2 regions of the Staphylococcus sp. M0911 genome follow, and region 2 is predicted to be linked to the other one. Evidence: riboswitches for the same ligand, from Rfam matches in the RefSeq annotation. Region 2 holds a riboswitch; the other holds the start of a gene.
The links. A riboswitch is a leader RNA that binds a small molecule or an ion and turns the genes downstream of it on or off. The one in region 2 is predicted to bind thiamine pyrophosphate.
Positions count from the first base shown of each region.

Region 1: it holds a riboswitch for thiamine pyrophosphate, as region 2 does, so the genes downstream of both, ssp1_RS08385 (ECF transporter S component) here and tenA (thiaminase II) in region 2, are expected to answer to the same signal.

Region 1 covers NZ_CP022881.1:1,737,351-1,744,976, reverse strand. Annotated here, with positions in the region: gene purH (bifunctional phosphoribosylaminoimidazolecarboxamide formyltransferase/IMP cyclohydrolase) at 1-1,238, shown strand, start outside; gene purD (phosphoribosylamine--glycine ligase) at 1,266-2,504, shown strand; gene ssp1_RS08395 (energy-coupling factor transporter transmembrane component T family protein) at 2,839-3,645, opposite strand; gene ssp1_RS08390 (ABC transporter ATP-binding protein) at 3,638-5,041, opposite strand; gene ssp1_RS08385 (ECF transporter S component) at 5,054-5,629, opposite strand; TPP riboswitch at 5,716-5,817, opposite strand; gene graF (glycopeptide resistance-associated protein GraF) at 6,077-6,211, opposite strand; gene auxA (lipoteichoic acid stability factor AuxA) at 6,365-7,626, shown strand, end outside.
Region 2 covers NZ_CP022881.1:825,940-833,565, reverse strand. Annotated here, with positions in the region: gene yidC (membrane protein insertase YidC) at 1-359, opposite strand, end outside; gene thiE (thiamine phosphate synthase) at 447-1,088, opposite strand; gene thiM (hydroxyethylthiazole kinase) at 1,089-1,880, opposite strand; gene thiD (bifunctional hydroxymethylpyrimidine kinase/phosphomethylpyrimidine kinase) at 1,873-2,694, opposite strand; partial or broken gene tenA (thiaminase II) at 2,687-3,376, opposite strand; TPP riboswitch at 3,453-3,554, opposite strand; gene ssp1_RS04005 (single-stranded DNA-binding protein) at 3,883-4,260, opposite strand; gene ssp1_RS04000 (YwpF-like family protein) at 4,448-4,888, shown strand; gene fabZ (3-hydroxyacyl-ACP dehydratase FabZ) at 4,935-5,375, opposite strand; gene murA (UDP-N-acetylglucosamine 1-carboxyvinyltransferase) at 5,419-6,684, opposite strand; gene ssp1_RS03985 (DUF1146 family protein) at 6,796-7,029, opposite strand; gene ssp1_RS03980 (F0F1 ATP synthase subunit epsilon) at 7,181-7,585, opposite strand; gene atpD (F0F1 ATP synthase subunit beta) at 7,605-7,626, opposite strand, start outside.

The sequences.
Region 1 (7,626 bases), 910 kb from region 2:
AACATTTGGATGAATTAAAAGAACAACACATTGATTTAATAGATTTAGTAGTCGTTAATTTATATCCATTCCAAAAAACAGTAGAAAATCCAGATGTTACAGAAATGGATGCGATTGAAAATATTGATATTGGTGGTCCGACAATGTTAAGAGCAGCTGCCAAGAATTTTAAACATGTGACAACCGTTGTACACCCTGCTGATTATAATGAAGTGATTAGTAGAATAAAAAATGACCAATTAGACGAAGAATACCGCAAATCACTTATGATTAAAGTATTTGAACATACAACTCAATATGATGAAGCTATTGTGAATTTCTTTAAAGGGAATAAAGAAACCTTACGCTATGGTGAGAACCCACAACAATCTGCTTACTTTGTAAGAACAACTGATGCTAAACATACAATTGCTGGAGCTAAACAATTACATGGTAAGCAACTTAGCTTCAATAATATTAAAGATGCTGATGCAGCACTTTCATTAGTTAAAAAATTTGAAGAGCCAACTACGATTGCCGTAAAACATATGAATCCATGTGGTGTAGGAATTGGAAATACAATTGAAGAGGCTTTCCAAAATGCTTTTGATGCAGATAATCAATCCATTTTTGGTGGAATTATTGCATTAAATCGACCAGTGACAGCGACGTTAGCTGAAACACTACATTCTATCTTTTTAGAAGTCGTTATCGCACCTCTATTTACGAAAGAGGCTTTAGATATTTTAACGAAAAAGAAAAATATTCGACTATTAGAAATAGATACAACAATTGATAATAGAGAACAAGAATTTGTGTCAGTATCTGGTGGCTATTTAGTACAGGATAAAGATAACTTTGAAGTAAGTCGTGATGAAATGACTGTTGCTACTGAAGTACAACCAACTGAAGCGCAATGGGAAGCAATGTTGTTAGGTTGGAAAGTGGTAGGTGCCGTTAAGAGTAATGCAGTAATATTAAGTAACGCTAAACAAACAGTAGGTATTGGTGCTGGTCAAATGAATCGCGTAGGTTCAGCCAAAATTGCATTGGAAAGAGCAATTGAAATTAATGATAATGTTGCATTAGTATCAGATGGCTTTTTCCCAATGGATGACACTGTAGAATTAGCTGCTCAAAATGGTATTAAAGCAATTATTCAACCTGGTGGATCAATTAAGGATCAAGATTCTATCGATATGGCAAATAAATATGGCATTACAATGGTAATGACAGGAATGCGACATTTTAAACACTAATCATAAGATGTTGAAGGGAGAAAAGTCATGAAAGTACTCGTTATTGGTGCAGGTGGACGTGAACATGTATTAGCCTATAAATTAAGTCAATCATCAATAGTAGACCAAGTTCATGTGATACCAGGCAATGAAGCAATGGTTAATGTGGCACAAATCCATACTAATATTAAAGAAAATGATCACGAAGCTATCTTAGACTTTGTCACTAATCATCAAATAGAATGGGTTGTAATTGGACCTGAACAACCATTGATAGATGGTTTACCTGATTTATTAAGAAACCATCAAATTAAAGTATTTGGCCCTAATCGCGATGCAGCACAAATTGAAGGCTCAAAGGCATTTGCTAAAAGAATAATGGCTAAATATGATATTCCTACTGCACAATATAAGGAAATTAATAATAAGGAAGAGGCATTAGTTTTCGTTGAAACATGTGACTTGCCAATCGTTATTAAAAAAGATGGTTTAGCTGCAGGTAAAGGTGTAGTGATTGCTACAAAAAGAGATGAAGCTAAAGAAGCAGTTCAACAAATGTTTGAAGAAAAATCAGGAACAATTGTATTTGAAGAATTTTTAGAAGGTGAAGAATTCTCTTTAATGACATTTGTTAATGGTAAGAGAGCTGTTCCATTTGATTGTATTGCTCAAGATCATAAACGTGCTTATGATTACGATAAAGGGCCAAATACAGGTGGTATGGGTGCATATTGTCCAGTACCTCATATTAGTAATGATATAATTGCTAGAACAAATGAGGAGATTGCTCAACCGATTGCAGATGCAATGGCTAAAGAAGGCCACCATTTCTTTGGACTATTATACATCGGTGCTATTTTGACTCAAGAAGGGCCGAAAGTCATAGAGTTTAATGCAAGATTTGGTGATCCAGAAGCACAAGTGTTATTGACAAGAATGAATAGCGATTTAATGCATCATATTGTTGCACTTGATAATGATGAGCCGATTCATTTTGAATGGAAGGATGAATCAGTGGTTGGTGTTATGTTGGCTTCTAAAGGCTATCCAGGTAATTACGAAAAAGGGCATCAAGTTAGTGGATTTGAACTAGACTCAAATTACTTTGTAAGTGGTTTGAAGAAGGATAATGACCAGTTTGTTAACAGTGGTGGACGCGTCATATTAGCTATAGGTGAAGGGCAAAATATAAAAGAAGCGCAAGCCGCTGCCTATAAACGTGTTAAAAAGATAAAGAGCAATCACTTGTTTTATAGAACAGACATAGGAAATAAAGCATTGAAATAAAAGAATAATTAAAGAGAACAGGACAGAAATAACATGTTACTAAAATTTATTTCCTTGTCCTGTTTCAACAAGGTTGACTATAATTGTAAAAACTTTATATTAGAGCATCTTTATAATTCATTACTTAGACGGTTGTAATTATGGACTTTAGCTCATGTATATTCCTATAGTTTATCTGAATATATAAGTTGATATACATGTGTAAGCCGTTCTAATTTCTATGAGAAAAAGAATGTGCCTACAGTGAACTACTATAATTATATGATTAAATCCTGAGACATTATTTTTGTCCCAGGATTTTTTATTTATATATGGAATGAATGGATAAAATACTTTATTCTAATCTACCTATTCGAACATCATGGATACCAGTTATTGGCAAGGTAGATGATAAATAATAAGAAAGTCCTATAATAATTAATAAACATATAATCAATATAATATCTTTGTATGAGAAAGGTGCATGATAATAATACGTTCTAGGGCCATCTTTAAAACCTTTAGACTCCATTGCAACAGATAGTTGATGTGCACGTCGTATGTTTTGACTTAATAACGGAATAATTAAATGTTTAAGTCTTTTGAACCCTCTATAATTAGATTTGTTTATCATTTGATATCTCATTTTTAAAGAACGACGTAATTGAATTAAAGAACTGATGATTAACGGTATCATTCTAATTGCGGCCATAAAGGCATAGGCAACTTTAGGCTTTACTTTTAAATGTTGCATTAGACTATAAAAAATCATGACTACTTGTGACGTTAATGCTATAAGAATACCAAACATCGACACTGTAATTGTACGAAGAGAAAGGTGAATACCTCTGACGATACTTTCCGTACTAATTTGAATGATGACAAATTTAAATAAAATGTGGTCACCATCACCGTATAAAATCATGAATAGTGATGACAATAGAGCAAAGAACGTGGTTGCTAGTATAAAAGCACCAGTAATTTTAAATTGCGTTCCGTTAAACATAAGTAAAAAGATAAACATGAGACAAACGATGTAAATCATAAAGTCAAAATTATGAATAAAAATAATAAAGAAAAATAGTAAAACGCCTAAAACGAGTTTAGTGATAATATTGACGTCATCCATAAAGGTGGGTCTAATTTTCCAATGTTCAAACATGTTGATCACCTTTGATTTCTGTTAAATATTGGTTTTCAATTATCCATTGACGTGTTGGATAGCGTTTAATAATCTCTGGATCATGTGTAACCATAATGATACTTTGCCCCTTAGATACTCTCTCTTGAAATAGTTTTATTAATTGAAATGTATTGTGGCTATCCAAACCAAATGTTGGTTCATCTAAAAGGATGATATCTGCATTTGAATTTAATGCCGTTGCTACACTTAACCTACGTTTTTGACCCATTGATAATTCGTAAGGATGTTGATTTTTAACATTGGTTAAGTCTAGTAAATCTAATAAGTCGAGGGTTTTAGATTCTGCAATAGATGAATCTAAATGGTTAAAATGAATCAATATTTCATCATAGACAGAGTTAGTGATAAATTGAAGTTCTGGATTCTGATACACAAGATACATGTGCTTTGCAGCATCTTTAATTTTACGCAATTCCTGACCTTGAAATGTCATTACGCCTTTATATTTGATTAATTGTAATATGGATTCTAATAATGAGGTTTTACCAGTACCATTTTGACCAGTTATCGTGATCCACTCACCTGAATGAATAGCTAATTGATCCACTTTGAATAAATCTTTCTTATTACGAATAACAGCACCATTTTCAAATTTAAATAATGGCGCTTCAGATGAGGGAGCCATATATTTTGGCTTAGGAGCGTAATGCCATGCATTTGGATGCCACACGCCGTATTCACTAAGTAAATGTTCATAATGCTTTAAAATATGATTTGGCGTATCATCAGCAATAATTTGTCCTTCATAGTTCATTAATAAAACTCTATCCACATGTTGCCAAATATGTTCGACCTTATGTTCGACTATAAGTACTGTTTGGTCTTTCCAGAGCTTGATTAAACGTTGCCATAAATCTGATGTCGCATTAACATCTAACATTGCAGTGGGTTCATCTAAAAATAGCGTATCTGCTTGTTGTAATATGGTTTCAACTATAGCTAATTTTTGCTTCATACCGCCACTTAATTGATTGATTTGTGTATTTTCGTTTACATTTAAATTTACTGATGCTAATGCTTGGCTGATGGCTTCATCCATATCTTGTCTTGGCACTTGTCTGTTCTCTAAAACAAAGGCAAGTTCTTCATAAACTTTAGGCATACAAAATTGTGAATCCGGATCTTGGAAGATAACTCCATTATGCTGATTGATTTGCAATTCGTCATATTTCATAGGTAATTCTATTAAATTGGGTACAATACCACTTAATACATTTAAAAGTGTACTTTTACCAGAACCGGACGGTCCTAGTAAAAGTACTTTTTCTTTATCTTTAATTTCTATATTTAGATTATCAAAAATTTTTCGATATCCATTAGGATATTTCAAACGTAAATTTGTAACTTTCAACACTTTTAAGTCCCCTTATAATGTATCGTAATCATCTTTAGAAGCGGGTCTGAATACTTTAGTTACACCAGTTTGATCCAATGCTTTAACCAATAAATAAGATAATAAACCAGCAATGATAATGCCACTAATCGCACGGAAAACAATGAATAAAATTAAGTTCCATCCAGCAACTTCATTTAAATAACCATAAAAATAGTCGACTGGGAATGAAATAAGTGCAGTCACTAATCCCGCAAGCATAGCTACCATGACTGAACGAGACTGGTATTTGAATATAGCAAAGACAATCTCACAAGCTAAACCTTGTAGTAGGGCATAGATGATTGTAGGTATATCAAATTTACCCATCACAATTGTTTCACCGGCACCTGCAGCAAACTCAGCAAGTAAGGCGATACCTGGCTTAGGAATAATTAAATAACAAACAATCGCAGCCATAAACCATACACCATATGTTAATTGTTCAAGGTGTAAACCAGCGACTTGTGCAACATTATAAAATAGCCACCATAAGTTATAAATAATGGCAAAAATGACAGAGATAAGTACTGTTACTAATATCTCAGAAAGCTTTAAACCTTTTGACATAAAAACATCCTCCTAAAAAAACGCACAACCATCTCTAGGAAAGTTGTGCGTAAAACATAAGAATATGATTCAACATACGATTATCATCTTTGTTAATTACACTTTCCTACGCTAGTATCTAGCTAGATCAGGTTCAAAGGGTTTGAGGGTTAACCTCATCTCAGTTCAAAACACCCCTAGTGCGTTTATTATTTTAATTTGTCTTTAATGTATGATTTTTCATGTGGATTGTCAAGTTAATAAAATATATAATAAATTAATATTTTTATATGATGTGTGCTTATGAAAGCTCTAAGTCAGTCAATACGTAGTATTAAATATAAAATAGCACAAAGATAATTTAAAATTTCAAATCATCTTTGTGCTATTATTTTTTGTATTTATGTCCCAAATTCATCGTTATTATAGAATATTGGATGATCTAATCGTTAAATAGTCAATTAGTAATTAATTTAATGCGTCATCAATATCTTTTTTAGTTTGTTCTGTATCATTTGTTTTTTCTTCTTTTTGTTCTTTTAATTTCTCTTCTGCTTCTTTGGCTTTTTCAGCTGATTTTTTTGCAAATTCTTCGTTACTCATAATAAATCCACCCCTAATTGTGTTTTATTGTTTACATACACCTTTTACCCAGTTATGCTAATAATAAACTTTTCTAGGTCTATAGACGTATTTAATGATTTATTAAAGACAAGAATAAGTTCTTCATATATAATAACTTTTGAGGTGAATAGTATGTCTTTTCTTAAGAAACACACCGAGATTATATTTAGTTATATCATCGGTATCGTTTCACTTTTCACAGGACTCATTATATTAATTAACTTACCGCTTATTAAACAATTAAATGGAGATAAGAAGGTAAATACACATGTGTATAATATATGGGAATTCCTGAACGCATTTTTCGCTGAAATAATTAAAGTGATGAGTAGATTTATCGGGGGTTTCCCAATTGTAAGTGCCATAATTATTATATTATTTGGTATCTTTGTAATGTTACTAGGTCATACGTTATTTAGAACAATTAAGTATGATTATGATATTTCAATTTTCTTCTTAGTCATAGGGATAATGTATTTCTTAATTACTCTAGTTCTTATGATGCAAGTATATGGGTTCTTTGGTATCGTATTTATTATTCCGTTCATCATACATATCGGTTATATTGTATATAAAGATGAATTGAATAGTGATAATCGAAAGAGTCATTATATGTGGATTATCGTATCATATGGTATCAGTTACCTTATTACGCAAATTGCATTACATGGTCGTATAGATGCTAATGAAATTGAATCTATTGACATCTTAAGTGTTAATACATTCTTTATTATTATGTGGTTATTAGGACAAATGTCAATTTGGAACTTCTTGTTCTTAAGACGTGCGCTACCGCTTACGAAACAAGAATTAGGTGAAGAAGAACCTGAATTATCAAGAACAAGTAAAGGTAATGTCTCGAATCAAACTAAAGTTCACTTAAAACAACTACAAGATAAGACAACAGAATATGCACGTAAAACAAGAAGAAGTGTTGATTTAGAAAAAATTAGAGTTAAAAGGGATAAATTTAAAGAAAAAGTAAAAAATATTGTTGATATCCAAGAAGATGATATTCCACATTGGATGAGAAAGCCAAAATGGATAAAACCAATGTATGTTGAAATTTTCTGTGGTGTAGTTATTTTCTTCTTTACATTTTTAGAATTTAACAACAGAAACGCATTGTTCTTATCTGGAGAATGGGAATTATCACAAACGCAATATGTGATAGAATGGGTAACATTATTGTTACTTTTATTTATTATCATAGTTTATATTGCTACAACACTTACTTATTTCTTAAGAGGTAAATTTTACTTCTTACAATTATTTATGGGAAGTATCTTATTCTTTAAATTATTAACTGAATTCATTAATATTATGGTTCACGGATTATTATTATCTGTATTTATTACGCCAACTTTATTGCTTATGTTACTAGCAATGATTGT
Region 2 (7,626 bases):
ATTAATTCTTGGTTAGCAGCCATTTTCTCTTCTTGAGTACGTGCACGTTTAACCTTTTCCTGAATACCATCTACTTCAGGTTTAGCAACTTTCATTTTTTCACGCATCATATGACTATTTTTGTAGTTTGATAACATGAATGGAAGTAACACAAGACGAATAACAAATACTAAAATGATAATAGCTAAACCATAATCATTGTGTAAAACATCGTTACCCAACCACTGTAATAAGTGTTTCATTGGATCAACGAACGTATTATAGAAAAATCCACTACGAGCTCCAGGTTTTGAATAATCACAGCCTGCTAAAAAGACCATTAAACCTAAAAACAAAGGTAGCAACGCTTTTTTCTTCATTTTTCCACCTCTATTGTAATATTCACATAGGATTTATTCTATCATACTCATACTCTAGGATAAAACAAAAAGTGGAAAAATTAAAGATTAATTGAAATATTTCTTGAATTCATTAACAGTGTTGTCAATATTATTACTTTTGCTAATTGCTGAAATCACTGAAATGCCATCAACACCTGCATTTGCAATGAGGGGCACATTCTCCTCATTAATACCTCCAATAGCAACCATAGGAAAATCACCCATTTTTTGTCTTAACTGTGTAATCATATCTGGACCTACTGGAGCACTAGCATCACTTTTAGATGGTGTTTCAAACATTGGTCCAACTCCGATGTAATCAACATTAGTGAGATCTGATTTTTCATACTCATTTAAATTTCCAACACTTAGACCGATAATCTTTTCTTGAAAATCATTTGCAAAAGCTCGAACATCTTCATCATCTTGACCAACATGTATACCATCAGCATTAATGCTCTTGGCTAATGAGACATCATCGTTAACAATAAATGGTACATCATATGATTGACATAGAGCTTGTAATTCTTTAGCTAATTTTTCTTTCTTCGAGCCAGTTAAAGCTTTATCACCTTTTTCTCTAAATTGAAACATCGTAATGCCAGCTTCTAAAGCTTGTGTTAGGATACCTTGAATAGTTTGGTGTTCAGGTATATCTTGGGTGCCACATATAAAATATATTTTTAAATCTGTTGCTTTAAATGACATTTATTCAACCTCTTCTTTTCTAACATATTTTTCAAAGGTTTGATAATCCAATAAATACATTTGATCTAGTAATTCTGGTAAAAATGAGCCAGGACCTTTGACATGATCTGCGTTTTCAGCAATTTCACCAGCTATATTATAAAAACTAACCGCTTCTACAAGTGTTTCTTGTTGAGGTTGATTATTTCTAAATAAGAAACTAGTAATAATTCCACCTAATAGGCAACCAGCACCTGTAATTTTAGCAGACATAGGAGAACCATTTGAAAGTTGAGTCACTTTGCCATCTTGAACTACGATATCTTCTTTACCTGTGACTACAATTGCAGTGTGATATTTTTGATGAGCTTTCTTGGCAATTTCTATTGCATTTAGTGAACTATCTCCATCAGTCCCCTTCATTGTTGTATTGGTATCAATGAGTGTCAATATTTCTGAAGCGTTCCCTTTAATCACTGCAACTTTTACTTCACTTAAAAAGTTTTTACAAAAATCTTTTCTATATTGTGACGCTCCTACTGCGACAGGATCAAAAACAATTGGTGTACCAAGTTGATTTGCAATTTTACCTATCTTAATTAAATCTGCTTCATTATTATGCGTAAGCGTACCAATATTAATTAGTAATCCACTTGCAACTTGATAAAAATCTTCAGCCTCTTCTGGTGCCTCGCTCATTGCCGGACTTGCACCAATACTTAATAGACCATTTGCAGTAAAATTCTTAACTACATCGTTCGTATAACAAACAATTAAAGGATTCTCATTTCTAAGCTTTTCTAAATTATTCATCATCTAAACCTACTTTCTTTAGATACGCAAAATGATTGACTGGGCCACGACCTTTACCAATCTCAGGGGTATATTTGATACTCAAAGAAATAAATGTTTTAGCTTTTTCAACTGCTTCATAAATACTACGACCTTTAGCTAATTCAGCAGCAATGACAGCTGAAAATGTACAACCTGTTCCATGAGTATGTTTAGTATCAAATCGTTCATCTTCAAATGTGTATACGCCATCTTTTGTAAATAAAAAATCTTTAGCATTATTTAAGTCGGCAGAATGTCCACCTTTAATGACTACACCTTTGCTGCCAATGTCATTGATAAATATATCTCCTGCTTTTCGAATGTTTTCTTCAGTATCAATCTTTATACCAGTGATTTCTTCCACTTCTGGAATATTAGGTGTAACAACATCAGCTAAAGGTAATAATGTACTTTGCAACTTTTGTTTGGTTTGATCATCCATCAACGAATCCCCACTTTTGGCTAGCATAACAGGATCAATCACGTATGGAATTGTAGGATAATCTTCTAAATAACTTTTGATTAATTGCATCGTCTCTTCTGTAGCAATCATCCCTGTCTTAATTGCATGAGGAAGTTCATCATTAAATACACTATCCAATTGTTCTTTAACCCATGATGTCTCTAGATTATGAATATGTTCTACGCCCATCGTATTTTGAGCGACAATACTCGTTATTGCTGCCATTCCATAAACGCCGCAAGAATGAAATGACTTCAAATCAGCCATTACTCCAGCACCGCCAGTTGGATCAGTACCTGCAATAGTTAAAGCAATTTTAGGTTTATTCATATTTGTCACCTCTAAAATTCCATTTTTCATCTACGTAGGCCATATTGAAAAAGTTTCTTTCATGAATAGTACTTTGTAAGAAATTCTCCTTAATCTCTTCTTTTTCTTCTTAAGTACAATTCTCTGTTAAACGATCCATTAATTCATCAAATAAATTTACTAGTGCATCCATTTCTGTACTATAAAATTCAAACCAATTAGACGTAATTGAATCTTTATTAAGTTGATTGTCTTTTATCGCTCTTTTACCAATTACCGCATATACATATGGACATGGTGCCATTGCTGCAATCGTATATGCTGCATTTTCATGTGCATAGGCATTATAGTACATATGCTTAATATAATGATCACCACTTGGTGGCCATACTTTTTCTTTAACAATCTCATGATATGGTTCATTTATGAATGAAGCTAAAATTTCATGTGCTTCTACTTCTCCTTCTAATAAAAATTCAATCTGTTCCACTAAAAATTTAACGTCATCCATATTATGCACTTTAGGAATTAATAGTGCATATAGATTAGCAAACTCTTTTAAGTAAGATGCATCTGCACGTAGATATTGTCTTACCGCTTGTTTAGATAATTCACCATGTAATAAATCTTGTATGAAACCATCATTATAAATATCCTCAATAATAGGTTCTGCTGCCACTCTTAAATCTTTAGAAAAACTCATAAAATTTCCTCCTTGAAATAAAAAAACTACTTTCCAAACTGGAAAGTAGCAAAATTAAGGCACGACCTAATACCGTTAATATGTTACACTACTTTCCTCCGTTGGTACTAACCAAATCAGGTTTTAAGGGTCTGAATTAAATTCATCTCAGCCTTTATAGGCGCCCCTAGTAGTTCTATTTTTAATCATTTTCAATTATTACAATAGCAAATGTAACACATAAATTCAATTATTAAAAAATGTATAACAATATACCTTTTAATAAACATATAACTAAGTCAAACTATTTACCAACTAAAAAAACACCCTATCTAATGAAATCTATCAGATAATTCTGACGCAAATATGTCATTTTTAAAGTAAAATATGGATACAAAAACGACCTTTTTCTATTTAAAAAAATTAAAAAAGGTCGCTTGAGTATAATTGAAAGATGATAATTTATATTAAGATAGGATAAAAGTATAAATAATTGGGAGTTATTGAATAATTAATGGCTGTCTAACCTATATGAAGCATTCATTTTGTGCTTCATTATATTCATTAGAGAGGATATTGGATTCTTTTGTCTTAGAGGACATAAATTTAATTGTTTCTACATAAACTTCAGTTACAAAATGTGTCTGATTATCTTTTTCATACTTACGTGATCGCATTTGGCCAGTAATACCTACTAAAGATCCTTGAGATGTAAACTTTTCAATATTCGTAGCTGTTTTCCCAAAGGCTTTGCAATATAGATAATCGCATGCGATATCATTATTCTGATCTTTATAATTTCTTTCCGTAGCAACGCAAAATGTTGCTACTTTACTACCTTCCTCCTTTTCATAAATTTGGGCATCCTTTGTAAGTCTACCAACTAAAACTATTTTATTTAACATGTGTCACCTCCTCTTAAGTTATATAATAATCACATCTCTTTATACTGTCAAAAAGCTATTTTATCGAAATATATAGCTATTCACCCTTCATATTTGATATATTTAAAGAAAATAATCAATATTTAAATCAGTTGATTAATAATAAATCACTTTTTGTAAATATATAAATAAATGGGATGTGGACTTAATGAAGACATTTAAAGCTGTACGTTTTCAAATTGTAAGTGAAAATGGCGGTGTAACCGAATATGAATTAGAAGATGGCGTGATTATAAATAAGGAAGGTAGTGGAACAGGATGGCTTTTAGAAATTGTCATTTCTAATGAACACTATCATACATTTAAAGATTATATGGATAGTGATCAATTGTTAGATATACGTGTAGTCATAACAAGACCTGCCAATGATCCAGCATTATTTGATGCTACTGTAAAAAGTGTAACTCAGTTTGAAAAGACTATGTCAATAGTATTCGAATGTCATATTTATACCCTTAGACAAGTCTACGCAGAAAGCTTACTAGAAGAATTAGTAGATGATGGGCTAACTGGTGAAGAACTAAAGAAAACATTTAACCGTATGATGCAATCTAAGCCTAAACTTAAAGATGAAAAATTCGAGAGGTAAATTCAAAAACCTACACTCATGTTTGAACATGAGTGTAGGTTTTGTTTTACTTAGCATCTTGAATTGCAAAAGTTAATTCACAACTACATGCTAATTGACCATCTACTGTTGCTTTAGCAGTACCTTTACCAATTGGTCCTTTAATTTTTGTTATTTCTACTTCTAACATAAGTGTATCACCAGGAGTTACTTGTCTTTTAAAACGACATTTATCTATACCTGCAAAAAGCGCAATCTTACCTTTATTTTCTTCACTATTTAACATAGCCACTGCACCAGTTTGGGCCAATGCTTCTGTAATTAATACACCAGGCATTACAGCATAATCTGGAAAATGCCCTTGGAAGAATGGTTCATTACCTGAAACTTGTTTTAATCCCACACAACGTTTACCTTCTTCGTATTCTACAACTCTATCTATCAGTAAAAATGGTTGTCTATGTGGTATGATTTGTTTGATTTGATTATAATCGAAAATTGTTTCCATGATGTTTAACCCTCCAAGTTTGAACAAAAGTTAATACTTTAAATTAATCATTAATACGTTCGATATTAGCACCTAATGATTTTAATTTACCATGCAAATCTACATAACCTCTATCTAAATGTTTTAATTCAGTAACTTGAGTTGTACCTTCAGCTACTAAACCAGCTAATATTAGTGCCGCTGCCGCTCTTAAATCAGTTGCTTTGACTTGTGCACCTTGTAAATCACTCTTACCTTCGATTTTAGCACTTCTACCTTCAACGTCGATATTAGCGTTCATTCTACGGAACTCTGCAACATGCATAAATCTGTTTTCAAAAACTGTTTCTGTAATTACTTTATGGCCATTGGCAGTTAATAATAATGCCATCATTTGAGATTGCATATCTGTAGGGAAACCAGGGTGCGGTAATGTTTTTACGTCTACAGGTTTTAAATCTCCTTCAGCAGATACACGAATACCATCTTCTTGATAATCTAATTTGACGCCCATTTCTTCTAACTTATAAACTAAGCTAGACATATGTTCTTTAATAGCACCACGAACAAAAATATCTCCTCGTGTAATTGCACCAGCGATAAGTAAAGTACCCGCTTCAATTCTATCTGGAATAATAGAATGCTCTACACCTGTTAAATATTCAACACCGTGGATTGTAATAGTGTCGGTTCCAGCACCCGTAATTTTTCCGCCCATTTCATTTATATAATTAGCTAAATCAACAATTTCAGGTTCTTTAGCAGCATTTTCTAATACTGTTTTACCGGATGCTAATGACGCTGCCATAATTAAGTTTTGAGTTCCACCTACACTTGGGAAGTCCAAATGAATTGAAGCACCTTTTAAACCATCTTTTGCATTTGCATAAATGTTTCCATTTTCTAAATGTATTTCAGCTCCTAGTGCCTCAAAACCTTTGATATGTTGCTCAATTGGACGACTTCCAATCGCACAACCACCTGGTAATGCTACTATTGCATGTCCTAAACGTGCCAATAAAGGACCCATAACTAAAATACTTGCACGCATCTTACTTACATATTCATACGGTGCCTCTTCATTTAAAGTTTTTGTAGCATCTACTACAACTGCATTTTCATCTTTTTTATATGTAACATCTGCATTTAATGTTGATAATACATTATTAATTGTTTCTACGTCACTTAATGCAGGTACATTAACTAATTTACTTGTACCTTTAGAAGCTAATAGTGAAGCTGTTAATACAGGTAAAACTGCATTTTTAGCACCTTCTACTTTAACTTCGCCTTTTAATTGGTTACCACCATTAATTACTATTTTATCCATCTTAAATCCTCCACTTAAATCTCCTAGTTATTTACATTTCCCTACTATATAAAATCTATTATTCATTAATATATTATATCCGTTTTTCAATATGAAAAAACCAAAAACGCACTATTTCATTATATATTTTAATTGAGTGGAAAACTGTAATAAATCAATTATGAAATTACTCACACTCGTTCCCAACATGATAGCTATAAATATCATACAAATTTGAACTTGTGTAGCATAACCTTTTTTAAAAAATTGGTCTAGACGAATTGCATTTAATGCCCAATATGCAATACATATACATATCACATGTAATACCAAATGTATGATTGCAAACTGTCCAAGATAATCCATAGTTAACTCCTTAGAATTGATTACTGTATAACATTGTACATGAAAAAAGTTAATAATGATACTACAATTAACTGCAAATAATGGAAGATTTATATGTATAGTAAAAGGCTTGGAAACACCACATCTGGTCAATTTCCAAGCCTTTTATCATTTATTTAAGTTCAGCCACACGTAAACGGTTATTTGCTCGTTCTAACGCTCTTTTGGCTCTATTAATGTCACTATTATCATCATCATTATCTAAATGCGATTCTGCTCTTGATTTAGCTAATTTAGCTCTTTCAACATCAATTTCAGTAGCAGTTTCAGCTGTTTGGACAATAATTGATAGTTGATGTTGTCTAACTTCTACAAACCCATCACTAACTGCTATATATTCATTTCCATTATGAAAATTTACTTTGACATAGCCAGTCTTTAATGCAGAAACGGTTGGAATGTGTCCATTCATCACACCCATTTCGCCAGCTGTAGTTTGTAAAACAGCTAGTTCTACATCATCTCGTTCATAGACAGAACCATTAGGAGTGACAATATTTAGGCTTAATGTATTCATTATCCATACCTCCTAATTATTAGACTTCAACACCCATGTCT